3 regions of the Rhizobium sp. P1_B8 genome follow, and region 1 is predicted to be linked to each of the others. Evidence: riboswitches for the same ligand, from Rfam matches in the RefSeq annotation. Region 1 holds a riboswitch; each other region holds the start of a gene.
What was found. A riboswitch is a leader RNA that binds a small molecule or an ion and turns the genes downstream of it on or off. The one in region 1 is predicted to bind cobalamin.
Positions count from the first base shown of each region.

Region 2: linked by a shared signal. The riboswitch ahead of cobU (bifunctional adenosylcobinamide kinase/adenosylcobinamide-phosphate guanylyltransferase) and the one ahead of fdhA (formaldehyde dehydrogenase, glutathione-independent) in region 1 are both predicted to bind cobalamin.
Region 3: linked by a shared signal. The riboswitch ahead of nrdH (glutaredoxin-like protein NrdH) and the one ahead of fdhA (formaldehyde dehydrogenase, glutathione-independent) in region 1 are both predicted to bind cobalamin.

Region 1 is NZ_JBFTZZ010000019.1:91,721-101,354, reverse strand. Features, by position in the region: gene AC1D2N_RS22740 (carnitine 3-dehydrogenase) at 1-927, opposite strand, end outside; gene bcoG (3-dehydrocarnitine:acetyl-CoA trimethylamine transferase BcoG) at 935-1,837, opposite strand; gene AC1D2N_RS22730 (GlxA family transcriptional regulator) at 1,939-2,937, shown strand; gene AC1D2N_RS22725 (LysR substrate-binding domain-containing protein) at 2,912-3,787, opposite strand; gene AC1D2N_RS22720 (DMT family transporter) at 3,900-4,805, shown strand; cobalamin riboswitch at 4,967-5,166, shown strand; gene fdhA (formaldehyde dehydrogenase, glutathione-independent) at 5,386-6,576, shown strand; gene AC1D2N_RS22710 (transporter substrate-binding domain-containing protein) at 6,660-7,466, opposite strand; gene AC1D2N_RS22705 (putative bifunctional diguanylate cyclase/phosphodiesterase) at 7,572-9,634, shown strand, end outside.
Region 2 is NZ_JBFTZZ010000003.1:58,653-68,286, reverse strand. Features, by position in the region: gene AC1D2N_RS05945 (SDR family oxidoreductase) at 1-477, shown strand, start outside; gene AC1D2N_RS05940 (helix-turn-helix transcriptional regulator) at 556-1,689, opposite strand; gene AC1D2N_RS05935 (hypothetical protein) at 1,876-2,358, shown strand; gene AC1D2N_RS05930 (DUF4242 domain-containing protein) at 2,401-2,676, shown strand; gene AC1D2N_RS05925 (DUF1127 domain-containing protein) at 2,865-3,086, shown strand; gene AC1D2N_RS05920 (adenylate/guanylate cyclase domain-containing protein) at 3,265-4,503, shown strand; gene AC1D2N_RS05915 (chloride channel protein) at 4,533-6,323, opposite strand; cobalamin riboswitch at 6,582-6,978, shown strand; gene cobU (bifunctional adenosylcobinamide kinase/adenosylcobinamide-phosphate guanylyltransferase) at 7,140-7,664, shown strand; gene cobW (cobalamin biosynthesis protein CobW) at 7,669-8,718, shown strand; gene cobN (cobaltochelatase subunit CobN) at 8,723-9,634, shown strand, end outside.
Region 3 is NZ_JBFTZZ010000035.1:6,113-15,746, forward strand. Features, by position in the region: gene queC (7-cyano-7-deazaguanine synthase QueC) at 1-414, shown strand, start outside; gene queD (6-carboxytetrahydropterin synthase QueD) at 414-770, shown strand; gene queE (7-carboxy-7-deazaguanine synthase QueE) at 767-1,495, shown strand; gene AC1D2N_RS30375 (adenylate/guanylate cyclase domain-containing protein) at 1,500-2,720, opposite strand; gene nrdF (class 1b ribonucleoside-diphosphate reductase subunit beta) at 2,825-3,799, opposite strand; gene nrdE (class 1b ribonucleoside-diphosphate reductase subunit alpha) at 3,887-6,091, opposite strand; gene nrdI (class Ib ribonucleoside-diphosphate reductase assembly flavoprotein NrdI) at 6,070-6,474, opposite strand; gene nrdH (glutaredoxin-like protein NrdH) at 6,489-6,710, opposite strand; cobalamin riboswitch at 6,976-7,199, opposite strand; gene AC1D2N_RS30400 (heavy metal translocating P-type ATPase) at 7,442-9,634, opposite strand, start outside.

The DNA.
Region 1 (9,634 bases):
ACCGCCCTTCAGGGCCTGCAGGATGCCGACGAGGTTTTCGTCGCGGATGCGTTCGAGCTCGCGGATCGACAGTCCAGCCGCCTGTTCATCGGATTGCCGGCCGATCTTTTCGATCAGTGCATCGTCGAGATCGACGACATCGGTGAGCTTGGTCCACGGCCAGGCGAGGCATGGACCGAACTGGGCAAGGAAGTGACGCATACCGGCCTCGCCGCCGGCAATGCGGTAGGTCTGAAACAGGCCCATCTGCGCCCAGCGCAGGCCGAAGGAGTAGCGGATGACGTCATCAAGCGTCTCGACCGTGCAGATATCGTCGTGGATCAGCCACAAGGCCTCGCGCCAGAGCGCTTCGAGCAGCCGGTCGCCGACAAAGGCCTCGATCTCCTTGGCGATGTGGACGCCCTTCATGCCGATCGGCGCCAGTCTTTCCATCGCCGTCTGGATGGTCGCCGCCGAGGTCTTTTCGCCACCGACGATTTCGACGAGCGGCAGCAGATAGACGGGATTATAGGGGTGGGCGACGAAGAGGCGTTCGGGATGCTTCATGTCGCGCTGCAGATCGGTCGGCAGCAGGCCTGAGGTGGAAGAGCCGATCAGGGCGTCCGGGCGCGCCACAGTATCGATCTCAGTCAGCACCCCGCGCTTGAGGTCGAGCCTTTCCGGCACGCTTTCCTGAATCCAGTCGGCGCCGGCGACGGCTTCCTCGAGCGTCGTGCAGAAGGTCAGCCTGCCGCGGGGCGGCAGGGGTGCTCCGGTCAGCATGGCATAGGCTTTTTCGGCGTTGGCAAGCACTTCGCCGACGATGCGGCTCGCTTCCGGATGCGGATCGAACACGTTCACGTCGATGCCGGCCAGCAGAAATCGCGCGATCCATCCGCCGCCGATGACGCCGCCGCCGATACAAGCCGCTTTGGTGATCCCTGTCATGCCGTCCTCAGCGCTTCGTCAGTTTGAGTTTCTTGCGAACGTCTTCCGGACCGATGATCCGGGCACCCATGCCCTCGACCACCTGCACGGCCTTTTCGACGAGCTGCGCATTGGTGGCGAGCTGGCCCTTGCCGACGAAGAGGTTGTCCTCCAAGCCGACGCGCACATTACCGCCGGCGAGAACGGCGGCTGCCGGATAGGCCATGGCGTTGCGGCCGATCGAAAAGGCCGAGAAGGTCCAGCTCTGAGGCACGTTGTTGACCATCGCCATGAAGGTATTGAGATCGTCGGGCGCACCCCAGGGAATGCCCATACAGAGCTGGATCAGCACCGGGTCTTCGATCAGGCCTTCCTCGGCAAGCTGCTTGGCAAACCAGAGATGGCCGGTGTCGAAGGCCTCGATCTCGGGCCGCACGCCGAGATCCGTCATCTTCTTCGCCATGGCCCGCAGCATGGCCGGCGTGTTGGTCATGACATAGTCGCCGAGATTGAAATTCATCGTGCCGCAGTCGAGCGTGCAGATCTCCGGCAGGCACTCGGCGACATGGCTGACGCGCTCGGTGGCGCCGGCCATATCCGTGCCCTTAGGATTGAGGGGAAGGGGGCTTTCGACGTCGCCAAAGATCAGGTCCCCGCCCATGCCGGCGGTGAGATTGAGGACGACGTCGACATCGGCCGAGCGGATGCGGTCGGTGACTTCCCTGTAGAGATCGTTGCGGCGGCTGGCAGCACCCGTTTCCGGGTCGCGGACATGGCAGTGAACGACCGCAGCACCGGCCTTTGCCGCATCGATGGCGGAATCGGCGATCTGCTTGGGAGTGATCGGCACGTGGCTGGATTTGGAAACCGTATCGCCGGCGCCGGTGACGGCGCAGGTGATGAAGACATCGCGGTTCATCGCAAGAGGCATGCTTTTGTTCTCCCTCGTCTTGTCCGCATTACGCGACAGGATGGATGGCGATGCGTTGCATTTTCGGAAGCAATTGATACATTATCGGAACTCCGAGGGAGGTGGCCTTGCTGCAGCGATCGATGGAACGGCTCGATATCGACCTTCTCGTCCTGCCGGACGCGAACCTGATCCTGATCGCCTCGGTGATCGAGCCGCTGCGCGGTGCCAACCGCATTTCCGGCAGCGAGCTCTATCGCTGGCGGCTGCTCACGCCGGACGGAGCACCGGTCCCGACCACCAGCAATATCGCCGTGCCCGCACAAGGCGCTTTCAAGGCGACGACCGAGGATACGCCGCTATTCGTGCTTGCCAGTTACAACTGGCGCCACAGCGCGACGCCGGCCCTCAAGATGCAGCTCTCCCAGGCTGCCCGCTATCGCACGGTGATTGCCGGCATCGAGTCCGGCACATGGCTGCTGGCGGAAGCAAGCCTGCTCGACGGACTGCCGGCGACCGTCCACTGGGAGGACTACGAGGATTTTGCGCTGGCCTATCCTGAGGTGCGGGCCGTCAAGGATCGTTTCGTCATCGACGGCAAGCGGCTGACGACCTCCGGTTCGCTTCCAACCGTCGACCTGATGCTGGAAGTGATCAGGCAGCGGCAGGGTTATTCGCTGGCGCTCGAGGTCAGCCGGCTGTTCCGCTATGAGCAGCCGTCCTTCCATGCCGATGAGTCACTTTCCGCAGCCTCGGCTGGGTTGCGCATGCACGATTCCCGTGTCGCGCAAGCGGTGCGGCTGATGGAGGAGCATATCGAGCAGCCTCTGATTCTCACGCGGCTCGCCCGCAGGGTGGGCATCAGCGCCCGACATCTGCAGGATCTTTTCCAGCAGAGTATCGGCGCGCCGCCGCATGTGCATTATCTCGCCCTGCGCTTGAATGCGGCCCGCCGCAAGGTGATCGAGACGACGGCCTCCTTCGCCGACATCGCGGCGGCAACCGGCTTCAACTCGGCCTCAGCCTTTGCGAGAAGCTACCGGGCGAGTTTTTCCGAAAGCCCGTCCGAGACCCGGCGCCGCTTGCGGCGCCGCATCACGTCATCGGAGATGCGGGCATAGGCTGGAATGCGTCCCGTATCATTTCGGCAAGTTCCCGAACGGCCTCGCTGGAACGGTATGTGCTCCGGCGGAGCACGACCTTGGAGGAATCGACCGGCGGGAAACCGTCTTCGGCGGTGAGTTCCCGGCAGCCGGGCGGAATGCTGCTGCGGGAAAGCGTGGTGACGGCAAGGCCTGCGGTCACGGCATTCTTCAGCCCCGAGCCGGTATCGGCAATGAAAGCGATTCGATAGTTGCGGCCGATCTGCTCCAGCGACCGGAGCGCAAAATCGCGTGACCAGGTGGAGTTGCGATAGGTCGCTATCGGCAGGGGATCGATGTCGTGCAGCCGGTGGACCATCGATGTGACCCAGACTGTGGGATCGATACAGATGACCTCGCCTTTCGTCTCATCGCTCCAGTCGAAAACGACGGCCAGATCGAGCTCATCCCGCTCGAGGGCGGCTAAGTTGCGAACCGTGTAGTCGCAGGACACGGTGACCTCGACGGCCGGGTGGCGTACGGCGAAAGCCGCAAGGGCCGCCGGCAGCACCGTCTGGCTGTATTCCTCCGGAATTCCGATGCGCACCGGTCCGTCCAGCGGTTTGCTGCGGATCGTCGCGGCGGCCTCGTTCAGGAGGTCGATTATCCTGCGGGCATAGGGGACGAGCTGTATGCCCTGGCGCGTCAGCAGCACGCCGCGGGCGCCCCGTTCGAACAGGGTTTCGCCGATCGTCTGCTCAAGCCGCTTGATCTGAGTGCTGACCGCCGACTGCGTCCGCCCGATGCGCTGGGCAGCCGCGGAGAAATTGGAGGTCTCGGCAACGACCAGGAAGGTTCTGAGCAGGTCGCTCTCGATCGGTTCGTGCATGGGTTAGCCATAGAAAAAATCGATGATAGATATCTCTACTATTCGTTTGTCTGATGTCAATTCTTGGCGCAGAAATGAACGGCGTTCGACTTCCTTCTTTGAGAATATCTGCGTGACCATTGAAAATCCGGCCAGACGCCTCGCAGGCAGCGAGCACGAGAAGGGTGTGCTTCTCATCATTGCCGCGACACTTGCCTGGAGCGCGAGCGGCGTCTACTCGCGGCTCCTGACGACCGACGTATGGACGGCGATTGCCTGGCGATCGCTGTTCGGCGGCCTGTTTCTGCTGATCCCCTGCCTTTTCCTCGAAGGGGGCATCTCGCGGCAGCAATGGCGATCCGTCTTCCATCCGTCCGGTCTTGCCATGATCGCATGCCAGACCTTCAGTCAGGTATGCTTCATCGGGGCGCTTTACATGACCACCGTCGCCAATGTGACGATGATCTATGCGACCGCGCCCTTTATCGCAGCGTTGCTCGGCTGGGTCATCCTCAGGGAGAGGGTCTCCAGGCGGACGCTGATTGCCGGCGGCATTTCGCTCCTCGGAGTCGCGGTCATTGTCGCCTCGTCGATCGGCGGCGGCACCGGTTGGGGTGACCTGCTGGCGCTCGGCATGACCGCGTCCTTCGCACTCGTCATCATCATTCCGCGCATCAGTCCCGACGTGCCAAGCCTGCCGCCGACCGTGGTCAGCGCTTTCCTGACACTCGCACTCTTCGCGCCGTTCGGTTCGGTCGGCTCGCTCGACTTGCACAACTGGATCGTCCTTGCCGCCTTCGGCGCGACCAATTTCTCCCTGGCGCTGGTGCTCTTCCTTGCCGGGGCGAAACGAATGCCGCCGGCGGAAGCGGCGCTGATCGGCACGATGGAAATCGTGCTCACGCCCTTCTGGGTCTGGCTGCTGTTTTCCGAAGAGCCGCCCGTTGCCACCTTTTTCGGCGGCGCGATCATCCTCGGCGCCGTATTCTGGCACACCGCAATCGACGTCAGCCGCAGCCGGCGACCGCATCGCGCCTAAAGCCTTTAGGCGGCGATCAAATCTTCCCGGACGATCCGGAAAACCGCCGTATTCGCGGGATCAATTATTTCCGCTACGCAGCGCTATTGCGACTTTGCCGACTGTCGTCTTTGAGTTGCGCCCATGTCGTTTTCTTGATCGCTGTTTTACGTCAGGCATGGTTTGCTTGTGGTGTTCAAGGCGCTATCTCGCAAACTGGCGAAATGGACCATTGGGACGCTGGCCTGACGCCGGCGCTGCCCCGCAGCGGTAGAAGAACTGAAATCCTCAAGGAAATCGCCGGATAGACATCCGGAAAGATATCGAGATGGATCGAAAGGAGATTCTGGAGCCGGAAACCAGCTCTTGGCATAGCAAATCGACGGATTGCGGCAGATGATCACGAGCGGAACGACAGGCGAAAACCATGGCGTTCACTCCTCTTCTCCATCCAATCTGTCCCTTTTGCAAATCGAATATCGCCCGATGCGGCGGTATCCTCGTGTTGTGGACCGGGCTGCAGAGGAGGCAGGCCGGAGGGAAGGTTGCCATCGACTGCATCGGTTGCAGATCGAGGCATTCAAACAAGTGGGAGGAACTCATGAGCAAAAATAGAGGCGTCGTCTATCTCCGGCCGGGCAAGGTCGAAGTTCGCGACATCGACGATCCGAAGCTGGAAGCGCCCGATGGCCGCCGCATCGAACACGGCGTCATTCTGAAGGTGATATCGACCAACATCTGCGGCTCCGACCAGCATATGGTCCGCGGCCGCACGACGGCGATGCCGGGCCTGGTCCTCGGTCATGAAATCACCGGCGAGATCATCGAAAAAGGCGTCGACGTCGAAATGCTCGATATCGGCGATATCGTCTCGGTGCCGTTTAATGTCGCCTGCGGCCGCTGCCGCTGCTGCAAATCCCAGGATACGGGCGTCTGCCTGACGGTAAATCCGTCGCGCGCCGGCGGTGCCTATGGCTATGTCGACATGGGTGGCTGGATCGGCGGACAGGCGCGCTATGTCACCATTCCCTACGCCGATTTCAACCTGCTGAAAATTCCCGATCGGGACAAAGCCATGGCGAAGATCCGCGATCTCACCATGCTTTCCGACATTCTGCCCACCGGCTTCCATGGCGCGGTGCGGGCTGGCGTCGGGGTCGGCTCGACCGTCTATGTCGCCGGCGCCGGTCCTGTCGGGCTTGCGGCTGCCGCTTCGGCTCGCATTCTCGGCGCTGCCGTCGTGATGATCGGCGATTTCAACAAGGACCGCCTGGCCCATGCGGCGAAGGTCGGTTTCGAACCGATCGACCTGTCGAAGAGCGACCGTCTCGGCGACATGATCGCTCAGGTCGTCGGCACCAATGAAGTCGATAGCGCCATCGACGCGGTCGGCTTCGAGGCACGCGGCCACTCCGGCGGCGAACAGCCGGCGATCGTGCTCAATCAGATGATGGAGATTACCCGTGCCGCGGGTTCGATCGGCATTCCCGGCCTCTACGTCACCGAGGATCCGGGCGCCGTCGACAATGCCGCCAAACACGGCAATCTCTCGCTCCGCTTCGGCCTCGGCTGGGCCAAGGCGCAGTCCTTTCACACGGGCCAGACGCCGGTGCTGAAGTACAATCGCCAGCTCATGCAGGCGATCCTGCACGACCGGCTGCCAATCGCCGATATCGTCAACGCCAAGGTCATCCCGCTCGACGATGCCGCCAGTGGATATGAGAGCTTCGACCAGGGTGCGGCGACGAAATATGTCCTCGATCCGCACGGAGATGTCGCGAAAGCCGCGTAGCGAATAGTACCGAGGACTCCGCCTGATAGGGATGGTCGGAAACCGGCCATCCCGCATTCGTCAGACGACAGTTTGTTGACGAACTACTGGATGCTGAACGGGAAATATTTTGCGTTGATCATGTCGTAGGTCCCGTCCGCCTTGATGCTCTTCAACGCTTCGTTCAGGCGCGCAAGACGCTCCTTGTCATCGAGGCGCAGCGCGATGCCGGCACCCTCACCGAAGTATGTGATGTCGACCAGATCCGGTCCTTTGAACTCGCAGCAGCTTCCTGCCTTGGTGTTGGCAATCCAGTCGTAGATGGCGAGTTTATCCTCGAGGATAATGTCGACGCTCCCGTCCGCCAGACCCTTGTACAATTCGGGCGAAGACCGAAACACCTTCTTTTTCATTTCCGGATAAAGATGGTTGGCATAGGATTCCTGCGCTGTCGACGATGTCACCCCAAGAATTTTATCGTTGAGGGCGGCGGGGCTGACATCGCTGATCGACGAATCCTTCCGGGCGATGAACACAGACGGGCTGTTGTAGTATTTTTCAGTGAAGGCAACCTTTTGACGCCGCTCAAGGCTCATCGACATGGATGAGATGATCGCGTCGTATTTGTCGGCAACGAGATCGGGGATAATGTCGTCCCACTTCTCGATGATAAATTGGCATTCGAACTTGCCAACCTCGCACAGCGCATTGGCAATATCGATGTCGAAGCCCTGAAGTTTGTTATTTGCATCGAGATAGTTGAAGGGCGGAAATGCACCTTCGACGGCAATTCTCATTGGCATGCGATCTTGCGCAGCCACCTCAAGCGGCGAGGTCGCGGCCAAAAAAATACCCATCCCGCCCGCAATCAGCGCTCCGCGCAGTATAGTCTGAATGGATATGCGCAACATCGTCGGGAGCTCCTCGGGGCATAGTCGATCTCGCCCCATAGTGCGCCGCAGCCTTTAATTCTACGTGAACGCTTCTTTGTTAGCGTCGGCCAATGCGCCCGTGTCGTGGTGTTCAGGGGTCTAGGCTTGCAGATCGTTCTTCCTTCCAGCTCCAAGACGTTTCAGCAATCCTGGATTGCTTCGGGAAGAATTCTGTTTCTGATTGCCGTCAGCGGGCTTGGAGCGATCGGACTTGTTGTACTTTCGGCGCTCTGGGCAGGGACCGAAAGCGATGCTGCCGCCCTTGATCGACAGCGCCAGCTTGTGAATGCCCGCCTGCGGGAACAGGTCGATCAAGTCGCCCATGTCATCGGCCAGTTCGGCAACGGCTACCTCACACGTGTTTATCCGGCTGCCCGGTCAAGCGGAGGTTCCTCCAGCCTCGATGCCGTTCTGACAGCGGCCGCCGGGAGTGCGATCAGCCAGACCGCAATGTCCGCCTTCGGCTACGATCAGGCCTTTGTCGTCGACGAGAAGGCTCAACTGCTGATGCTGGCGGACGCCCAAACGGAAAAGCGTTATCGCTGGATGAAGCCTCTCTTTTTGCCTCTGCTTCAGGATGCCCGCCTTGGGGTGAGACCAGGCACGGTTTCCAACGAAAGAACGCCGTCCTCGATGGAAAGCCGCTTTGCGAGCCCAGGACGCTCCAACACTGCGTTGGCCAATCTAATGCGGCTGGAAGGTCGGCCGACGATCGTCGGCGTGGTCGCCATCAACGATCCCGAAGAGGGGCAACGGCAGACGATGCGGCAATTCCTGATCGTCGTGCGGTTTATCGATGGTGCGGCGCTAGACGAATTGAGCCGGCAACAGGGCCTCAACGGCGCGCGCTTCGCGCGCACAGCCGATGCAGACGAAAACGAGGTTGCCTTCCAGATCGACGCCACGGCAAATGGCGAACCGATCGGCTTCATCGTATGGCGGCCCGATCTTCCAGGCTCGAGAGTGATCGGCCGATTGATGCCGGCGCTTTCGATTGCCGCCCTGGTGATCGCGATCCTGTTCTCGGTTTTGCTGGTGCGCCTGCGAAGCAGCCTCGGCGAGTTGAGAAAAAGCGAGCTGCATGCAAGACAGCTTGCCTTGCATGACGTGCTCACGAGCCTTCCCAACCGCGCTTTGTTCGCGATGAGGTTCGACGAGTGCCTGGCCGAGACGAAGAATTCGGCCGAGCGCTCGGCAGTCGCGCTTCTCGATCTCGACCGCTTCAAGGCCGTGAACGACACGTTCGGCCATGCCGCCGGCGATGAACTCATCAGGATGGCTGCGGAGCGGATCCACTCCCTGCTTCGTCCGGGCGACACGCTTGCCCGGCTCGGAGGGGACGAATTCGCCCTGCTTCTCCGGGACATCAAAGACCATGATCAGGTTTTGCCGGGAATATGCGACGCGATCGTTGCCGAACTTGGCAAGCCCTTCCCGCTTTTGAGGGGCGAGGCGGTCGCACGGGTCGGCGGCTCGATCGGCGTGACCGTGGTGCCGGACGCCGGGCGGAATGCCGATGACATCATGCGCTACGCCGACGTCGCGCTGTACGAGGCAAAGATGGGCGGCAGAGGCCAGTGGCGCGTCTATTCACCGTCCATGGACGGCGGCAGGAATGCGCGCGACATTCTCAAGAACGAATTGCGGGAAGTTCTGGCCAAAGGCACGGCCTCATCCGCTGACGGTCCACAATCCGACCCGATTGCGAACAAGCCGGACTTCGGATCGCTCGAAGTCTACTACCAAACGGTACATCGCGCCGAGGGCGGCGGATACTCGGCGTCGGGCGCGGAGGCTCTCGTGCGTTGGCGTCACAGTCAGCGCGGACTATTGACGCCTGCCAGCTTCATCCCTGTCGCCGAGGAGGGCGGCCTCATCGACGCTCTCGGTTTCTGGGTATTGCGCGAAGCCTGCAGAGCCGCCTGCAAATGGCCGGAAGACACATTTGTTGCGGTCAACGTGTCTCCCGCCCAGTTGAGAAGACCAAATTTTGCCGAGGAAGTATTCGCCGTGCTCCAGGAGAGCGGCCTGCCGCCGTCCCGGCTCGAGCTCGAGCTCACCGAGTCCTCGCTCATCGAGGATAACTCGGACGTCTATACGGTGCTGAAGTCGCTGCGCAGCCAAGGTGTTCAGATTTCGCTCGATGA
Region 2 (9,634 bases), on a different contig from region 1:
CGCGACAGGCGGCCGCTGGCCGAATTCGACGATGATGCCATCATCGAGCTGCTGCGCACCGACCTAGCAGCGGCGATGACGCTTTCGCGCGACGCTGCCGTGTTGATGAAGCGACGCCATCACGGCCGCCTGATCGCGGTGACCTCGATCAGCGGCCATGTCGTAATGCCCGGCGACTGCGTCTATCCGGCAGCAAAGCAGGGACTGACCGGACTGATGCGCGGCATGGCAGTCGAATTCGGCCCGCACGGCATCACCAGCAACGCAATTGCGCCCGGCTGGTTTGCCACCGAGACGAACGCGGCGATGGCTGCGAACGAGGAATTGATGCCCTTCGTGCGCCAGCGCATCCCGGTTCAACGCTGGGGACGGCCGGACGAGATCGCCGGCGCGGCGCTCTTTCTCGCAAGCGCCGCCGCTTCCTTTGTCAACGGCCACGTACTGACGGTCGACGGCGGCATGACGGTCAGGATGTGAGCGGAGTCCGCAGCTGCCGTGGCGCCGGCGTGCTTTTTCGCGTCTGCTGCCAGTCGGCCGAAGTTTAATGTCGACTTCTTAGGCGCGCCTGACAGGTGGGCTAAGTTCGCGGACGAGCTGCTGCAGGCTGCGCTGATCTTCCGCTCCCGTCTTGTCGTAGATGGCGGCCAATTGCGATTTCACGGTGCCGTCGGCAACGCCCTGTGCATTTGCGATCTCGGATCGCGTCATGCCTTCGGACACGTAGCCGACCACGCGCCGTTCGGCAGGCGTGAGAGCAAAAAGGGCAGCAACGGCTTCGACGGCCGACTGGATCACCGTTCCAGCCGCGGCGAGAAAGATCGCCGCCGCCGCCCGGCTTTCGAAGCGTCCCCTTTCGGTGCGCCGCTGCAACGGCAGAACGTGAGCGACGGCGGGGCGTTCGGCCGAGGCAAGGGGAACATCGATCCCAGCGGCTGCGAGACTGATTTCGTCGCGCGCGCCAAGCGTCACGGCGTTGGAAAGGGCGGCGCCTGCATAACTGTAGCGAGCAGCCAGCCGGCCTGAAAGCGAGTGCACCACCTGCTGCTCGCGCAGCCGTGCTTCAGCGGCTTCATTGGCGAAGAGGATTGTCATGTCTTCTGCAACGATGAAGACCGCATGGTCGAGAGCGTCGATGACCTCCCTGAGGACGGCGGCTTCGGCGCGCTCCATCTCGAACATATCGTGGATCGTCACGGCACGGCGGATATGCGGGCCGAGCAGCCCGACGATGTCGAAGACGCGTCGTTCGCTCGGTTCGTATTGCACCGAAATGTTGATCGTTCCGACCCGGGTCGGGCGCTTCAGCACGGCCATGTCGATCGAGTTTAAAACCCCATACCTGGCATGAAAGTTCTGGTATAGCGCACCGCTCTTCCAGATGGCTTCGCCATCGGGTCCATAGAGGGAAAACATCCGCTCCAGCGTATCGGGCTGATCGATCTCCATTCGGTGGAGAAGGTGGAAGAACGGGACGTCCTTCGCATGCGCCACGAGGGTGCGGACGGCCTCTCCGTCGTCGCAGGCGATCTGGGCCAGACGTGCGGACCGGGTGGTGGTGTCGAAGACCGCAAGCGTGGTTAGAAAGCCATTGACCTGGCCATTGATCAGACGAAGAGCGTTCGGCCAGGCATCCTCCCGAGCCACGCAATCATAAATAGCGCCAATAATTTCCGACAGCTGCTGTTCCATGATCACAATCCTGCATCAGCCCGGCCAGCACGGTCAATTGTCGCCGGCCATGGCGCCTTCATTTCCGGGATTTGCGGAAGATTTCATCCCCCACGCGGGAGATGTTTCATCACGCGGATTTTTTACAACGCAATGCCGGCCGGAATCCAATCGGCTTGGACAACCAGAAATTGGAGGGCAATCTTCATGAAAGCGACAAAAGCGCCAATCGCGGCGCTTCTCATTATGGCAGCTCTTCCGGCTGCAGCGCTTGGCGGCGGCCTGCCGGAACAGGTCCGGGAGGCCAATGCGCGCTTCCGGGATGTCAACCAGGCCGTCAAGGAAGGCTATTCGCCGATCCCATGCACCAGCGGCATAGATGGAGGTGCGATGGGTATCCACTATGTCAGTGCCGACCTCATCAAGGATGAGGCCATTGATCTCTCCAAGCCGGAGGCTGTGATGTACGAGCCTGACGAACACGGCAAGATGAAACTCGTCGCTGTCGAATACATCACGACGAAAGGCCCCGCCAATCTCGGCGGCCAGCTGTTCAGTTTCACGAACGCACCGAACCGCTATGGCCTTCCGGCTTTCTACGAGCTGCACGTCTGGGCATGGAAGAACAATCCGAAGGGACCGTTCGCCGACATGAACCCCGACGTCAGCTGCCGGCATGCGCACGGTTGATGAAGCGCTGCGTCACTCAAAACATCATGGAAGGATAAAACAATGCCGCAATTCGTTGTCGAACGAAACATTCCAGGTCTCGGGGACATGGACAAGGAAAGCCTGCGAGAGATCTCGGCGAAATCCAACGCCGTCGTGGCCTCTCTCGGCGAACCCTATACCTGGATCACCAGCTATGTGACCGGGGACAAGATGTACTGCGTTCATGAGGCCGAGAGCGCCGATGCGGTCTATCGGCACGCAGAAAAGGGTGGCTTTCCAGCGGACCGCGTGACGGAGATCACCACGCTCATCGGCCCTCATTCGGCCGCGCGTTAAGACCGCGTTCGATAGGGCGCGCCAACCACGCTCTGTCGCTTTTCAATCCACGCATAACCCTTTCACCAAACCAATCTCGATTCCGAGGTCTGCGCTGGGGCGCGGGAGCCGGCCGGCGGACGAGGCGCCGACCGGCTCGCAGGGCGCACCGATCTTTGTGATCGGCGCACGACTCGATGGGGACGATCATGAACGAGAAGCTCTTGTCAGGCGGGTTCGAACTGCGACTGCGCAAAGCGGTGCTGCTGCTGTTGTCTCCGGCTCGTAGCCTCATGCTGTGGCGACGACGGCGATCGGTGGAAAATCGGCTTGGGGCGTTGTCGGACCACATGCTGAAGGACATTGCGGTGTCGAGAGGCGAGATCCCGTTCGTCGCCTCGCGGGACGGAGACTGGAACAGATTCCGCTAACCGAGCAGCCCTTTACATATCTCAGTGAAGCCGAACGGTTGAGGAAAAGCGCTGGCGCTCCTTGTTGTCATCATTGGATTCCCTATCACTTCCATTCGCCCAGGAGTGGTATAGCGACGCGAAGCAGGCTAATGAATGGGATGCGTGATATCGCTCTTTCAGCGCGTATCTGCGGTTCGTGTTGCCGGGCTTTGGTGGCGAAAACGGTCATTCCCGGTTCCCGGTCCCATGCGGAGGTTCGAAAATTAACGATCATATTCAGTGGCTTATAGAGCAGGGACTCACCAGCGAGCATATTGGCGATCTCGTCGCCGGCCTGTGCGAGCGGCTGATCGCCGATGGCATTCCGATCTGGCGGGCCAGCATTACCATGCCATCCCTTCATCCCATGTATCGCGGCGTCTCGGCCAATTTCGTGCGGGGCGGTGCAACCGTTCTCGAAAATGCAGCGCATGGCAGCGTAGAAGAGCGCAACTTCGAGAAAACACCGATATTTTACCTGCTGAACCGCGGCGAGAGAACAGGGCGCTGGATATTGGCCAGGGGCGAGGGGCTCGACTATCCGCAGCTCGCGGAATTTGCGCTTGCCGGCGGCACGGACCATCTGGTCAGCCTTTGCGAATTTCCGAAGGAGGTCGCGTTGCGCGGGCTTGGTTTCTCCCTGACCAGCGATGCGCCGGGCGGATTTTCCGATGATCAGCTGGCGATCGTCAAAGCGCTTGTCCCGGCGCTGGGTCTGGCGGCTTACCGTGTGGCGGCATCGAAAACCGCCACCGATATCCTCGCGGTCTATACCGGCGCCAGGACGAGCGCGCGCATTCTGGCCGGGGAGACCCAGAGGGGAACCGGCGGCTCCATCAATGCGGCGATCCTGATTGCGGACCTCAGAAATTTCACGGCCTTGACCGAGGTCTATCAACCCAGCGAGATCGTCGGGTTTCTGAACGAACATTTCGAGCTGATCGACCGGCATGTCGAGGAAAATTCCGGCGAGATCCTCAAGTTCATGGGCGACAGCGTGCTTGCGATCTTTCCAACCGACGCCGAGGATCCGCAGAAGGCCTGCATGGCCGCGCTGGCTTCTACGAAGAATCTGCTGAAAGCAAACGAGGCGCTGAACCGTGAGCGGACGAAAAACGGCGGCCCCGATATCGGCGTCGATGTCGTCCTGCATCTCGGCGAGGTTTTCTATGGGAACGTCGGCGCCCGTGGCAGGCTCGATTTCACGGTGATCGGCAGGGCCGTCAACGAGGCCTCGCGGCTCGAAAAGCTCTGCGGCACGCTTGAACAACACCTGCTGATGTCGGAGAGCTTCGCGGCCACCTGCGCCGTGGCCTGCGAGTATCTAGGATCGTTTGAGCTGCGCGGTGTTTCGAAGCGGGCCGACGTGTTCAAGCTCGCCGACGCCGTATCCTGAAGCGTCGATCCGATCGGCGCGGCGACGGATCAGATCTCGCCTGAGACCTCGCGGCGACGGCGGTCGAGTTCTTCGCTGTAGCGGCGCAGCGTATAGCTTTCGCTGAGCTGGCCGATCACCTTGCGTTCGATCAGGTTGTTGACGACGGCGAGTGCTTCGCTTTCGCTCTTGTCGAAGATCGCCGCCGCCTGCCTGGCATTCATCTGCGGCTGCAGGAAGTCGTTGCGGTAGTGGATGAAATCGGCAAGCGTCTTGCCCTCGTCCTGGGCGTCGGTCGGGTTGGCGTAGATCTCCGGCACCAGCACGAGGCCCGCATATTTGTCGCTCTCCTCGACGAGGATGACGCGCTGGGTCGAGCCGATCGGGAAGGCCTGCTTGAATTCCTCCAGAGAGATGCCCGCCCTTGCCGTCTTGACATCGGCGCGCATCAGCTTGTCGACCGTCAGATTGCGGATCCAGCCGACATCATGGGCGCTGCGGATGCTTTCGCCGCGAAGATGAAAGCGCCATGTGGCGAAGGAGTAGCCGAAGGTCGAGCGGACGACGAGCGAGGAGGTGATGACGGCGGCGAGCACCAGTGCCGTAATCGGGAAATCGCCGGTGATTTCGAGCGCCAGGAACGTCATGGTCAGCGGCCCGCCGATGACGGCGACGGCGAGCGAACTCATGCCGACCACGGCATAGATGACGGGCGTCAGCGTCGCATCGGCAAAATAGGGGCCGCAATAGGCGAAGAGCTTGCCGAGCAGGGCGCCCATGAACAGCGAGGCGAAGAACAGCCCACCCCTGAAGCCGGAGCCGATCGAGATCGCCGAGGCGAAGGATTTCAAGAGGAAGAGGCCGATCAGCGTCGGGATCGCCACCTCACGGGAAAGGTTGAGATGCAACGCGCCGTGGCCGGCCGAGAGCACCTGCGGTGAGATCATCGCCAACAGCCCGACGATGATGATGCCGAGTGCCGGGCGGAAGGGTGGGGCGATCGAGCTCTTGCGCGCCAGCTCTTCGACAAAGGCGACGCCCTGCATGATCAGGATGCCGACACCGGCGCAGAAAGCACCGAGCAGCAGTGCCGGGATATAATCGGCTGGCACGACCGAGCCGAAGCTGCCGATATCGATGGTGAAATCGCTGCCGGCAAGCAGCCTTGCGATCAGGGTGGAGACAAGGGCGGAGACGACGACAGGCGTCAGCGACACGATCGTATAGGTGCCGATGATCAGCTCGAAGGCATAGAAAGCGCCGGTCAGCGGCGCGTTGAAGGCGGCGGCGATGGCGCCCGCCGCGCCGCAGCCAACGAGGGTGCGCAGGTCCGAGCGGCGAAGCTGCAGCTTCAGGCCGAATTTGGAGGCGAGGCCGGCGGCAAGCTGGGTATAGCCGGCCTCCAGGCCGACGGAGGCGCCGAAACCGTTGGAGATCAGGTTCTGCACGGCAACGATGATGCTGTCGGTCAAGGACAGGCGGCCGCCATGCAGCGCATTGGCCTCGATCGGGTCGACCATCGGCTTCTTGCGTCGTTTCGCCAGCACTAGGAGCAACATGCCGAGCAGGGCGCCGCCAATGACGGGGGCAGTGAGCAGCAGCATCTTGTTCTCGATCTCGGACGAGCTCAGCCGTTCGCTGTCTGATATGCCGAAGACCAGCTGATGCAGCTCGTTGGAGACGTAACTCATGCCGGTGACGGCGAGACCCGAGATGATGCCGACGACGGCGCCCGCCAGCGACAGGCCAACCTCGCTACGGCGGGTCAGCGCCCGCAGGCGTCCCGGATCGAAGAAAACACGCAGCGCACGAAAACGGCGCCGATCCAATTTCATAAGCATGGCTAGACAACTAGGCGGGGAGAGGCCCGGTCAAGGGCAGAGATGGTCGCGCAGTCCGCTTGCGACGCAATTGCGGCGAAAAGCCGGCGGCGGGGACAAATTTTTATGACGTAAGTCTATGATAAATGACGATATTTTAGGTAGAGTAAGTCGTGTTGGCGGAGTTGCTTCCTCTGGCCGGCCATTGCCCGGTCGCCAAGGCCGGTTGACTTCACCTCTGAGCTTGCCTAACCATCCCTCAACGGATGGTCGCCCGACCATCCTGACATAACGGATGGTTCCGGATCGGTATTACGCCCTTCCGGATGAAAAGGGAATGTGACGGGGCGGACCCAAGCCGGGCGCCTTCATCACAGCCGACCCCGCGACTGTAGTGCGGTCAGGGTCGTCCATCCGGCGTGAAGCCTTTTCTGCCGACAGCCTGCAATCCTGCAGGCGGGCGGGACGGACGACATGCCGGAAAAGCCACTGGATATGCATGGTGATCAACCGGGGTCGGACGCCTCTCAAGTCTACGAATCGTCCACTTTTTCACCGATGCAGCCGGGAAGGCGAGGATGATCCGCTGGCACGATCAGGGCGACCGGTTTCCGGTCTGCCCCGATCGCGGCCGATAACTGCGAGCCAGGAGACCTGCCATGCGTGCCGGGCGCGAAGCCCACACCTGGGCACTATGCCCGTTGCCAGCACGGAGGTTGTCTTGGCTGAACGATTGAATTCAGCGCAGCCTGGTGCGGCGCGATTTGGCGGGGCCCTACAGCCGCCGGCGTCTTCCGTTGCGGCTTGCGCGGCATCTATTCAGAAGGCAACGCCGGCATGACGGCTGCCCCCTCCAACACCGTCTTCATCCTTGGCGGCGCGCGCTCCGGCAAGTCCCGGTTCGCCGAATCCCTCGTCACCGCGACCGATCTGGATCGCCACTACCTTGCCACCGGACGGGCCTGGGACGAGGAGATGCAGGCGCGCATCACGCAACACAAGGCCGATCGCGGTCCGTCCTGGACGACGCATGAGGAGCCGCTCGATCTTGTCGGCAAGCTTACCGCCATCGACGGCGAAGGGCGCATCGTGCTGATCGATTGCCTGACGCTCTGGGTCACCAATCTGATGATCGAGGAGCGCGACATGGCGGCGGAATTTGCCGCACTTGCCGATTTCCTGCCCGCCGCGCAGGCGCGGCTCGTTTTCGTTTCCAACGAGGTCGGTCTCGGCATCGTGCCGGATAATCGTATGGCGCGGGATTTTCGCGATCATGCCGGCCGGCTGCACCAATCGATCGCGGCGAGGGCCGCCGAAGTTTATTTCATCGCGGCAGGCCTGCCGCTGAAAATGAAGGGTTAAGTCCATGAACCAGCAGAAGATTCCCGCAACCGTCATTACCGGCTTCCTCGGTGCCGGCAAAACGACGATGATCCGCAACCTGCTGACCAATGCCGGCGGCAAGAAGATTGCGCTGATTATCAACGAATTCGGCGATCTCGGCGTCGACGGCGACGTGCTGAAGGGCTGCGGTGCAGACAATTGCACCGAGGACGACATTATCGAGCTCACCAATGGCTGCATCTGCTGCACGGTCGCGGACGACTTCATCCCGACGATGACGAAGCTGCTCGAACGCGAACAGCGGCCCGACCATATCGTCATCGAAACCTCGGGCCTTGCTTTGCCGCAGCCGCTGGTCGCCGCCTTCAACTGGCCCGACATTCGCACCCAGGTGACCGTCGACGGTGTCATCACGGTGGTCGATAGTGCTGCCGTTGCCGCCGGCCGTTTTGCCGACGACCATGATGCCGTCGATGCGCGCCGTGCCGAGGATGAATCGCTCGATCACGAAAGCCCGATCGAGGAGCTGTTCGAGGACCAGCTCACCTGCGCCGACCTCATCGTGCTCAACAAGACCGACCTAATCGACGCTGCGGGCCTTATCAGGGTGCGCGACGAGGTCGCCTCCCGCACGGTGCGCAAGCCCGTGATGATCGAGGCGAGAAATGGCGAGGTGTCAGCCGGCATCTTGCTCGGCCTTGGCATCGGCACGGAGGACGATGTCGCCAATCGCAAGTCGCATCACGAGCTGGAGCATGAGGATGGCGCGCCGCACGATCACGACGAATTCGACAGCTTTGTCGTCGATCTCGGAGCCATTGCCGATCCCGCCGGTTTCGTCGAAGCGCTGAAGGACATCATATCAGCCCATGACGTGCTGCGTCTCAAGGGTTTCGTCGACGTTTCAGGCAAACCGATGCGTTTGCAGCTCCAGGCCGTCGGCAGCCGCATCGACCATTATTTCGACCGCGCCTGGGCAGCCGGAGAAAAGCGCGGCACACGCCTCGTTGTCATTGGCCTGCACGAAATGGACCAGGACGCGGTGAGGGCGGCGATCGAAGCGCTGGCATAGACCGATGCATCTGCTTCTGGCCCAGCAGGGAACGATCAGCGACGGCGAGGAGGCAATCGACCTTGGGCAGACGCCGGGCGATATCCTGTTCCTGTCGGCGGCCGACAGCGAGCTTGCCGCGATCGCAGCCGCCCATCGCGATCGCCGGACAGCACCTTCGCTGAGGCTCGCCAGTCTGATGAGCCTCAAGCATCCGATGTCGGTCGATACCTATGTCGAGCGCACCGCGCGGCATGCGAAGCTGATCATCGTGCGTGCGCTCGGCGGCGCCAGCTATTTCCACTATGCGCTGGAAGCGCTGCATGCGGCTGCGGCTCGCGCCGGTGCACTGATTGCGGTCTTGCCGGGTGATGCCAGGCCAGATGCGGGGCTGGTTCCTTTCTCCAATGTTGATCTCGACGATCTCAACGCGCTCTGGGCCTATCTGATCGAGGGCGGCGATGCTAATGCGCGGGCGTTTCTCGATTATGCCGGGGCGATGCTGTCGGGCACAGAGAAGCCGGCACCGGCTGTGCCTTTGATGAAGGCAGGTATTTGGTGGCCGGGGCGGGGGTTGATCGGGGTCGAGGAGTGGCGGCGGGTCGTTTTAGATATGTCTTCGGGTGCGGGGATGGTAGCGGAGGAGGGATTTGAATCCCCTACAGTCGCCATCAGCTTCTACCGCGCCCTCGTCCAAAGCGGCGAGACCGGGCCGATCGAAGCGCTTGTCGAGGCGCTGGCCGCACTCGGCCTCTGGCCGCTGCCGGTCTTTGCCTACAGCCTCAAGGATCCCATCTCCACAGGCATTCTCGAAAGCGTATTTTCGGCGCTGAAACCCGATGTCGTCATCAACACGACCGGCTTTGCAGTCTCGGCACCGGGTGCAGACCGGCAGCCGACGGTGCTGGAGGCGAATGAGGCGATCGTGCTGCAGGCG
Region 3 (9,634 bases), on a different contig from region 1:
ATCATGCTGGCAATTGCGTTCGGTCTGGCTGCGGCGCAAAAGGCAGATGCCGTTGCCGTCGCCGTGCATGGCGGCGACCACTTCATCTACCCGGACTGCCGACCGGGCTTCATCGATGCTTTCCAGCGCATGCAGAATGAAGCGCTGGAAGGTTATGCCAGCGTGAAACTGCTTGCCCCCTATGTCGATGTTTCCAAAGCGGCGATCGTTGTTGACGGCGCGAAACACGGCACGCCGTTTTCGGAGACCTGGTCCTGCTACAAAGGCGGCGAGCTTCACTGTGGACGCTGCGGAACCTGCGTGGAACGCCGTGAAGCTTTCCATCTTGCCGGTGTTCCCGATCCCACGGAGTACGAAGACCGCGATTTCTGGAAAGCGGCCGTGTCGCGATACTCGGCCACGGAGGTGCGTTGATGTACCGCATCACCAAGGAGTTTCATCTCTCCGCCTCCCATCAATTGGATCACCTGCCTGCCGACCATCAATGCGCTCGGCTTCACGGTCACAACTACATCGTCATCGTCGAATTGGCTGCGGAAAGCCTGAATGATGATGGCTTCGTTCGTGATTATCACGACCTCTCGCCACTCAAGCGCTATATCGACGAAACATTCGATCATCGTCACCTGAACGACGTCTTCGGCCATTCGAAAGTCACCTCGGAATTTCTGGCAAGGCACTTTTACGACTGGTGCAAGCAGCGCTTTCCAGAGACCTCATCCGTTCGCGTCAGCGAGACCCCCAAAACCTGGGCGGAGTACAGGCCGTGAGCGTGGGGAGCATTCGCGTCAGCGAAATCTTTGGCCCGACCATACAGGGTGAAGGTGCCTTGATCGGGCTGCCGACGGTGTTCGTGAGGACAGGCGGCTGTGACTTCAGGTGTTCCTGGTGCGACAGTCTTCACGCGGTCGACAGCGCGTTCCGGGATCAATGGATTCCCATGTCCACTGAGGCGGTCTGGCATAAGGTCACGGAACTCTCGGGGGGCAAGCCACTGACGGTTTCTCTCTCCGGAGGCAATCCGGCGATACAGCCCTTAAGGCCATTGATCGAACTCGGCCATTCCCAAGGATACCGCTTTGCACTGGAAACACAGGGAAGTGTGGCCCAAGCCTGGTTTCGCGATCTCGATATCCTGGTCATCAGCCCCAAACCGCCATCAAGCGGAATGCTGACGGACTGGGACCAGGTGGATCACTGCCTTCAATTGGCCGCCGGCGGACCGGAGGTCGCATTGAAGATTGTCGTCTTCGACGATGCCGACTACGAATTCGCCCAGCGCGCGGGTCGGCGCTGTCCCCAAATTCCCTTATTCCTTCAGCCCGGCAATCATACGCCGCCGCCGCCCGATGACGAGGACGCACGCATTGATATCGACGGCGTGATGGATCGGATGCACTGGCTTGTCGAAAGGGTGACGGCCGACCAATGGTTTGCGGTACGCGTACTACCCCAACTGCATGTGCTGCTCTGGGGTAACAAGCGAGGAGTATAAGTTTCTAGCGCTCCGGAAAGGCGAAGACATCGACCGGCTCGCCGAGCCCGCGCAGCGGGAAGGTGCCGAGGCTGTCCATGTCTTTCGCGCAGTCCGCCATTTCGACAAAGGCCCGCGACAAGAGTACCGGACGCTTGACCTCCTTAGTCAAGGTTTCAAGCCGCGAGGCGACATTGACCGCCGGGCCGATGACGGTGAAATCCAGCCGCCGGCGCGAGCCGATATTGCCGTACATGACGTCGCCGACATGCACGCCGACGCCGTAGCGCAGCGGTTCGCGTCCGTTGCCCGCATACTGCTGGTTCAATTGCGCCATCAGCGCCTGCCCTTCGCGGATCGCCTGCAGCAGATCGTGACAGGCCGTGTCCTTGCTCAGCGGGAAGATCGCCAGCAATCCATCGCCCATGAACTTCAGGATTTCTCCGCCATACCGTTCGATCGGATCCGACATGGCGTCGAAGTAATCGTTGAGCAGATGGATGACATCGTCACGCGGCCAGAGATCGGAAATCTCAGTAAAGTCGCGCAGGTCGCAGATCATGATTGCCGCACCGACGGTCGCGCCGCTGCCGCGCGTCGTGACGCCCGACAGGATCTGTTCGCTCGCATGCGGTCCGACATAGGTCTGCAGCAGCGTGCGCGCCATGATGTTCTTCAGCCGGATTTCGCTGACGAGGGTCAGTGCCGGCAACAGATCGCGCAGGAAATCGACATGCTCGTTCGTAAAACCGCCCGGCCGGCTGGTGGAAAATGTCGCGACGTGCCGTTTGCCGAAAGTGTGCTCGACTGGCCAGGCGATATACTCCGTGAGACCGTCGTCGCGCAGTTCCTGATAGAATGAATCCTCGTCGTCGGCTGTATCTTCCAGCCGTTTGCGCACCTCCTCCGCCCCCTGATGGATCGCGTTGACGGGACTCTTCAGGAACTCCGGCGTATTTTCGATACCATAGGCAAATGTGTTGATCTTCGCCTCGGCCAGGCCTTCCTTCCAGAGGATGCGGGCGCCAATCCATTGCGGATGGTTCATCCTGAAATGCAATGTCGCCCGCGCCACCGGCACTCCTGATGCCAAAAGCTTCTCGCACATCTCCACCAGGATATTGTCGATGAACCGCTCGCCGCGCGTCTCGTTCACCAGCCAGTCGAGAATCCGTCTTCTGCGGACCGGCCAAACGCCTTCGCCCGCCTCGACGGCAGTCCCGGCCTTGTTCAAAAAAGACGACATCAAAAACTCCCGCTACGCCACGTCACAGGCGAGGACCAAATTTAGTTTCCGCTGAATGTGGGCGATGAGAGAGCAAATGATAAGAGGGAGACTGCGATCAAGCCTCAGAAATCCCAGTCCTCGTCCTCGGTCGCGACAGCCTTGCCGATCACATAGGAGGAACCGGAGCCGGAGAAGAAGTCGTGGTTCTCGTCGGCATTCGGCGAAAGCGCCGACAGGATTGCCGGATTGACCTTGCACGCCTCAGCCGGGAACAGCGCCTCATAGCCCAGATTCATCAGCGCCTTGTTGGCATTGTAGTGCAGGAATTTCTTGACGTCCTCGGTCAGCCCGACGCCGTCATAGAGCGCTTCGGTATATCTAGCCTCGTTGTCATAGAGCTCGAGCAGCAGCTCGAAGGCGAAATCCTTGATCTCCTGCCTTCTCTCCTCACCGAGCCGCTCCAGCCCGCGCTGGAACTTGTAGCCGATATAATAGCCGTGCACCGCCTCGTCGCGGATGATCAGTCGGATCATGTCGGCCGTGTTCGTGAGCTTGGCGCGGCTCGACCAGTACATCGGCAGGTAGAATCCGGAATAGAACAGGAAGCTTTCAAGGAAGACGCTCGCGACCTTCTTCTTCAGCGGATCGCCGGAGCCGTACTGCTCCATGATCAGCGCCGATTTCCGCTGCAGGAATTCATTCTCCTCCGACCAGCGGTAGGCATCGTCGACGTCAGGCGTCGAGCACAGCGTCGAGAAGATCGAGGAATAGGAGCGCGCATGCACCGCCTCCATGAAGGAGATGTTGGAAAGTACCGCCTCCTCATGCTGCGTCACCGCATCCTCCATCAGCCGGATGGAACCGACGCCGTTCTGGATCGTGTCGAGCAGCGTCAAACCGGTAAAGACGCGGATGGTCAGCTGCTGCTCGACCGGCGTCAGCGTCGCCCAGGAAGGAATGTCGTTCGAAAGCGGCACCTTCTCCGGCAGCCAGAAATTGCCGGTGAGCCGGTTCCAGACTTCGAGATCCTTATCGTCCTCGATGCGGTTCCAATTGATGGCGCGCACGCGGGACGCAGGTTTGATTTGCATGTTCATCGGGTGGTCCTTTTCGGGCGTCAGCGTCTGCATGGCGAAGGGAACTGCGGAACCCTCCCGCTTCTTGCAGCGTCAGCCGCAATCAAATCATAAGGTGCAGGATACGCAGCCCTGCACCTCGGTGCCGGACAGCGCCATCTGGCGAAGGCGTATGTAGTAGATCGTCTTGATGCCCTTCTTCCAGGCATGGATCTGCGCCTTGTTGATGTCGCGCGTCGTTGCCGTGTCGCGGAAGAACAAGGTCAGCGACAGGCCTTGGTCGACATGCTGGGTCGCCGCCGCATAGGTGTCGATGATCTTCTCCGGCCCGATCTCGTAGGCATCCTGATAATAGTCGAGATTGTCGTTGGTCATGAACGGCGCCGGATAATAGACGCGGCCGATCTTACCTTCCTTGCGGATTTCGATCTTCGAGACGATCGGATGGATCGAGGAGGTCGAGTGGTTGATATAGGAGATCGACCCCGTCGGCGGAACCGCCTGCAGGTTCTGGTTATAGAGGCCGGAGGCCATCACCGCCTTCTTCAACGTGGCCCAATCTTCCTGCGTCGGAATGTGAATGCCTGACGTCTCGAACAGCGCCCTGACCGTCTCCGTCGCCGGCTCCCAGAGCTGCTCTGTATATTTGTCGAAATAGTCGCCGGAGGCATATTTCGAATTCTCGAAGCCCTTGAAGCTCGTACCGCGTTCGACCGCCAAAAGGTTCGAGGCGCGGATTGCGTGATAGGTCACCGTATAGAAATAGATATTGGTGAAATCGACGCCTTCCTCGGAGCCGTAGAAGATACGCTCGCGGGCGAGATAACCGTGCATGTTCATCTGGCCGAGGCCGATCGCATGGCTCTCGTCATTGCCCTTCTCGATCGAGGGAACCGAGGAAATGTGACTCATGTCGGAAACGGCTGTCAGCGCCCGGATCGAGGTCTCGATCGTCTTGCCGAAATCTGCCGAATCCATTGCCGCCGCGATATTCAGCGAGCCGAGATTGCAGGAAATATCCTTGCCGAGATGTTTGTAGGAAAGGTCGTCATGATATTCGCTCGCCTCGCTGACCTGCAGGATTTCCGAGCATAGATTGCTCATCGAAATACGTCCGGCGATCGGGTTCGCCCGGTTCACCGTGTCCTCGAACATGATGTAGGGGTAGCCGCTCTCGAACTGGATTTCGGCAAGCACCTGGAAGAATTCGCGCGCCTTGATCTTCTTCTTCGAAATGCGGGCATCCGCCACCATCTCGCGATATTTTTCCGTCACCGAAATCTCGGTGAAAGGCACGCCATAGACGCGTTCCACGTCATAGGGCGAGAACAGATACATATCCTCATTGTTCTTGGCGAGTTCGAAGGTGATATCGGGCACGACGACGCCGAGTGACAGCGTCTTGATGCGGATTTTTTCGTCGGCATTTTCGCGCTTGGTGTCAAGGAAGCGCATGATATCGGGATGATGGGCATTGAGATAGACCGCACCCGCGCCCTGCCGCGCCCCGAGCTGGTTGGCATAGGAGAAACTGTCTTCGAGCAGCTTCATCACCGGGATGATGCCCGAGGACTGGTTCTCGATATGCTTGATCGGCGCGCCCGCCTCGCGGATATTCGTCAGCGACAGCGCCACACCGCCGCCGCGCTTCGACAATTGCAGCGCCGAATTGATCGACCGGCCGATCGATTCCATATTGTCCTCGACGCGCAGCAGAAAGCAGGAAACCAGTTCGCCGCGCTGCTTCTTGCCGGCATTGAGGAAGGTCGGCGTCGCCGGCTGGAAACGGCCGGAAATGATCTCGTCGACCATGTCGCGGGCAAGGGCCTCGTCGCCACGCGCCAAGGCCAGAGCCACCATGCAGATGCGGTCCTCATAGCGCTCGAGATAGCGCTTGCCGTCGAAGGTCTTCAGCGTATAGCTGGTGTAATATTTGAAGGCGCCGAGGAAGGTCGGGAAACGGAATTTCTTGGCATAGGCCTGGTCGAACAGATCCCGCACGAAATTGAAGGAATACTGGTCGAGAACCTCCTGCTCGTAATATCCCTCGGTCACGAGGTAATCGAGCTTTTCCCTCAGATTGTGGAAGAACACCGTGTTCTGGTTCACATGCTGGAGGAAATATTGCTTGGCCGCCAAACGATCCTTGTCGAGCTGAATCCGCCCCCCATCGTCATAGAGGTTCAGCATCGCGTTCAGCGCGTGATAGTCGAGCGTTTCGGCTGCCTTCGGCGGCCTTTCCCCGGCGGGCTGAGCAAAAGTTTGATGCGGTTTTGCGCCCGCATCCCGCTTCAGGTTTGTTCCCGTGTCCAAAATCGTTCCATTCCGTGTTTGACCTTGGCGACGTCGTCTTCGGTACCCATGAGCTCGAACCGGTAAAGGTACGGCACTTGGCATTTCTGCGAGACCACGTCGCCGGCGAGCCCGTATGTCTCGCCGAAATTGCTGTTGCCCGCGGCGATCACGCCGCGGATGTGTCCTCGGTTTTCCGCATCGTTGAGGAAACGGATCACCTGCTTGGGAACGGCACCCTTGCCGCCGTCGCCGCTATAGGTCGGCACGATCAGCACGAAGGGTTCGCGGATATGGAACGCGTCTGCGCCACCTGGCGGAATGCGCGCCGCGCGCAGACCGAGTTTGGCGACGAACCGATGGGTGTTCTCGGATCGGCTGGAATAATAGACAATCAAGCCCATCGCTTGTCCTCAGGTCAGGAGAGCGCGCTGATCATGTCGGGACGGAAGCCCGCCCAATGCTGCTCGCCGGCGATGACGACAGGTGCCTGCATGTAGCCGAGGCTACGGACGCGATCGAGCGCTTCGGCATCCTGCGAGATATCGACGATGTCATAATCGACGCCCAGACGGTCGAGGGCGCGGTAGGTGGCAGTGCATTGGACGCAGGCAGGCTTGCTGTAGACGGTAATGGTCATGATATTCCTCGTGACGATGCGATTGGGCGCAGGACATCGATCGGAAATCTGTCGATATCCGTCGAAAAATTTTCTGATGATTTTGAGCTGTGCGGCTGTTCAGCCGCTGGGCGTACTCCGCCCTCTACCTCTAGCGGGTGGCGGCCTGAACTGAAATACTGACATGACTTCACCCCGAAGTGGCTCATGCGGAGGTTCGGGCCTGCGAAACGCGATGCGGAGATTCCCCGCAGCCATGCAACGCGACCTTCCGGACACCCCGCCCGTGGACGTTTCGTTCGAGGCAGGTCTCCTGGCTCACGGGTCAAAGCGCCTGCCCAGCCTTCCCGGAGCATCATGCTCCAGTGACCTGAAATCGGACAGTTGCTCGCCGCTTACAGTTGCGGGGGCAGCCCCGGCATTGCCGCGCCATGATGGCGAAGCGCACCGAATTCCCGTCTTAGCCGCCGATCCTCACGAATCGACGGAACCTCGAACACTAGATATAGTACGCCAATCCAAATTCGCGTCAACGGATGGTTTGTGCATTGCGTTACGACAGGTTTGAAATCGCTACGTTCCTGTGAAAATCATGGCTAACCAAAGCTTAAAGAAATCAGGCTGTGGAGAAAGTCCCGACGAGGAGAGCCTACCTATGGCCGGTCCCGCGATTTTCGATTCGAGATCGGGCCCGAATCGTCGATGGGACATCCCATCGGTGACGAATGCCGGAGGGATGAAGTCAGGAATGTTTATATCTTTATTCGAAGCAATCGTAGCGCATTGATCGTCACCAGCACTGTGGCGCCGGTATCGGCGAGAATCGCTGGCCAGAGCCCGGTGATCCCTATGATCGTCGTCACCAGAAACACCGCCTTCAGCCCGAGTGCGATGGTGATATTCTGCAGGATGTTGCGCATCGTGCGTTTGGAAAGTTCGATCATCCGCGCCACGTCGCCAACGCGTCCGTGCAGCACGGCAGCATCCGCCGTCTCCAGCGCCACATCGGTGCCGCCACCCATGGCGATGCCGATATCGGCAGCGGCCAGCGCCGGAGCATCGTTGATACCGTCGCCGACCTTGGCGACGATGAAGCCCTGGCGCTTCAATTCGCCAACGACCCGCTGCTTATCCTCCGGCATCATCTCGCCGCGCCAGTCGATGCCGAGCATACCGGCAACGGCTGCTGCCGTCCGCTTGTTGTCGCCCGTCAACATCATCGCCTTGACGCCTGCTGATTTGAGGGCAGCGAGCCCGGCCTCGGCATCCTCACGCGGCTCGTCACGCATGGCGATCAGGCCGGCCGCAACACCGTTGACGAGCAGCACCGACACGCTCTTGCCCTCGTCGTTCAGCGCCGTGATGCGTGCATCCTGTTCCGCGCTGAGCGTCCCGCGCTCGCGGGCGGCAGGCGGCGACAGCAGATCCAGCGCCTCACCGCCGACTTTGCCGCTGACACCCTTGCCCGGCAGCGCTTCCAGCTCGAAGGCCGGCGGCACGGGAACGCCATCCGCCTTGGCGCGGTTGAGGATCGCCAGCGCCAGCGGATGGCTGGAACCCTGCTCCAGCACCGCCGCGCGCGACAACACCTGCGCCTCGCTCAGGCCAAAGGAAATGATGTCGGTCACCTGAGGCTTGCCTTCTGTCAGCGTGCCTGTCTTGTCGAAGGCGACCATCGTCACCTTGCCGAGCGTTTCCAACACCGCGCCGCCCTTCATCAGCAGCCCGCGCCGCGCACCGGATGAAAGCGAGGCGGCGATCGCCGCCGGCGTCGAGATGACGAGCGCGCAGGGGCAGCCGATCAAAAGGATCGCAAGGCCCTTATAGACCCATTCGCCCCACGGCCCAGCGAACAGCAACGGTGGAACGACCGCGACAAGCGCTGCGACCACGACGACGCCGGGCGTGTAATAGCGCGAGAACCGATCGATGAAGCGTTCGGTCGGCGCCTTCGATTCCTGAGCTTCCTCCACCAGCTTGACGACGCGGGCGATGGTATTGTCGGCGGCAGCCGCCGTGACGCGAACCCTGAGCACCGCATCGCCATTCACCGTGCCGGCAAAAACGACGGCATCGACGCCCTTGCGCACCGGCGTGCTCTCGCCCGTCACCGGCGCCTCGTCGATCGCGCTCTCGCCTGAGATGATGATGCCGTCCGCCGAGATCCGGTCGCCAGGACGAACCATGATGATGGCGCCGACCGAAAGGCTTTCCGCAGGCACCTCCCGTGTCTGCCCATTGTCTTCGAGTAGCGCACTCTTCGGCACCAGTGCCGTCAGCGACTGGATGCTTTCGCGCGCCTTGCCCGCTGCCACCCCTTCCAGCAGCTCGCCAACGAGGAACAGGAACACGACAGTTGCCGCCTCTTCGCCGGCATTGATGATGACGGCGCCGACAGCGGCGATCGTCATCAGCATCTCGATCGAAAACGGTGTTCCTGAGAGGGCAGCCATGACAGCGCGCCGAGCGATCGGCACCAGCCCGATCAGCATGGCGACGATGAAGGCATAGGACGCAATCGCCGGCACGAGATGGCCGACGGCATAGGCGGCAACGAGTGCCGCACCCGAAAGGATGGTCAGCCGGCCCTTCCTACTCTGCCACCAGGGACCGGCCATCGGCGCATGGTCGTGCCCGTGCAGCCCCTCGATTTCCTTCTCGCCATGTTCGTGAGAATGGTCGTGGCGATGACTTGCATGATCGTGCCCTTCATGGTCGTGGTCATGGCCCGCGTGATCACCGTGATCACCGTGATCATGTCCATGGTCATGACGGTGCTGCGAGCCGTGTTCATGCGCAGGCGCAGCGTTTCCGGCAAGCGGCGCGACGGAATAGCCGAGCCCGGTCACCTTCTTCTCGATCGTCTTGAGATCGCTGCTGCCATCATGCCGGACGGTCATCGTGCCCGCCATCACCGAGACGGAAACATCGGCGACACCCGCCAC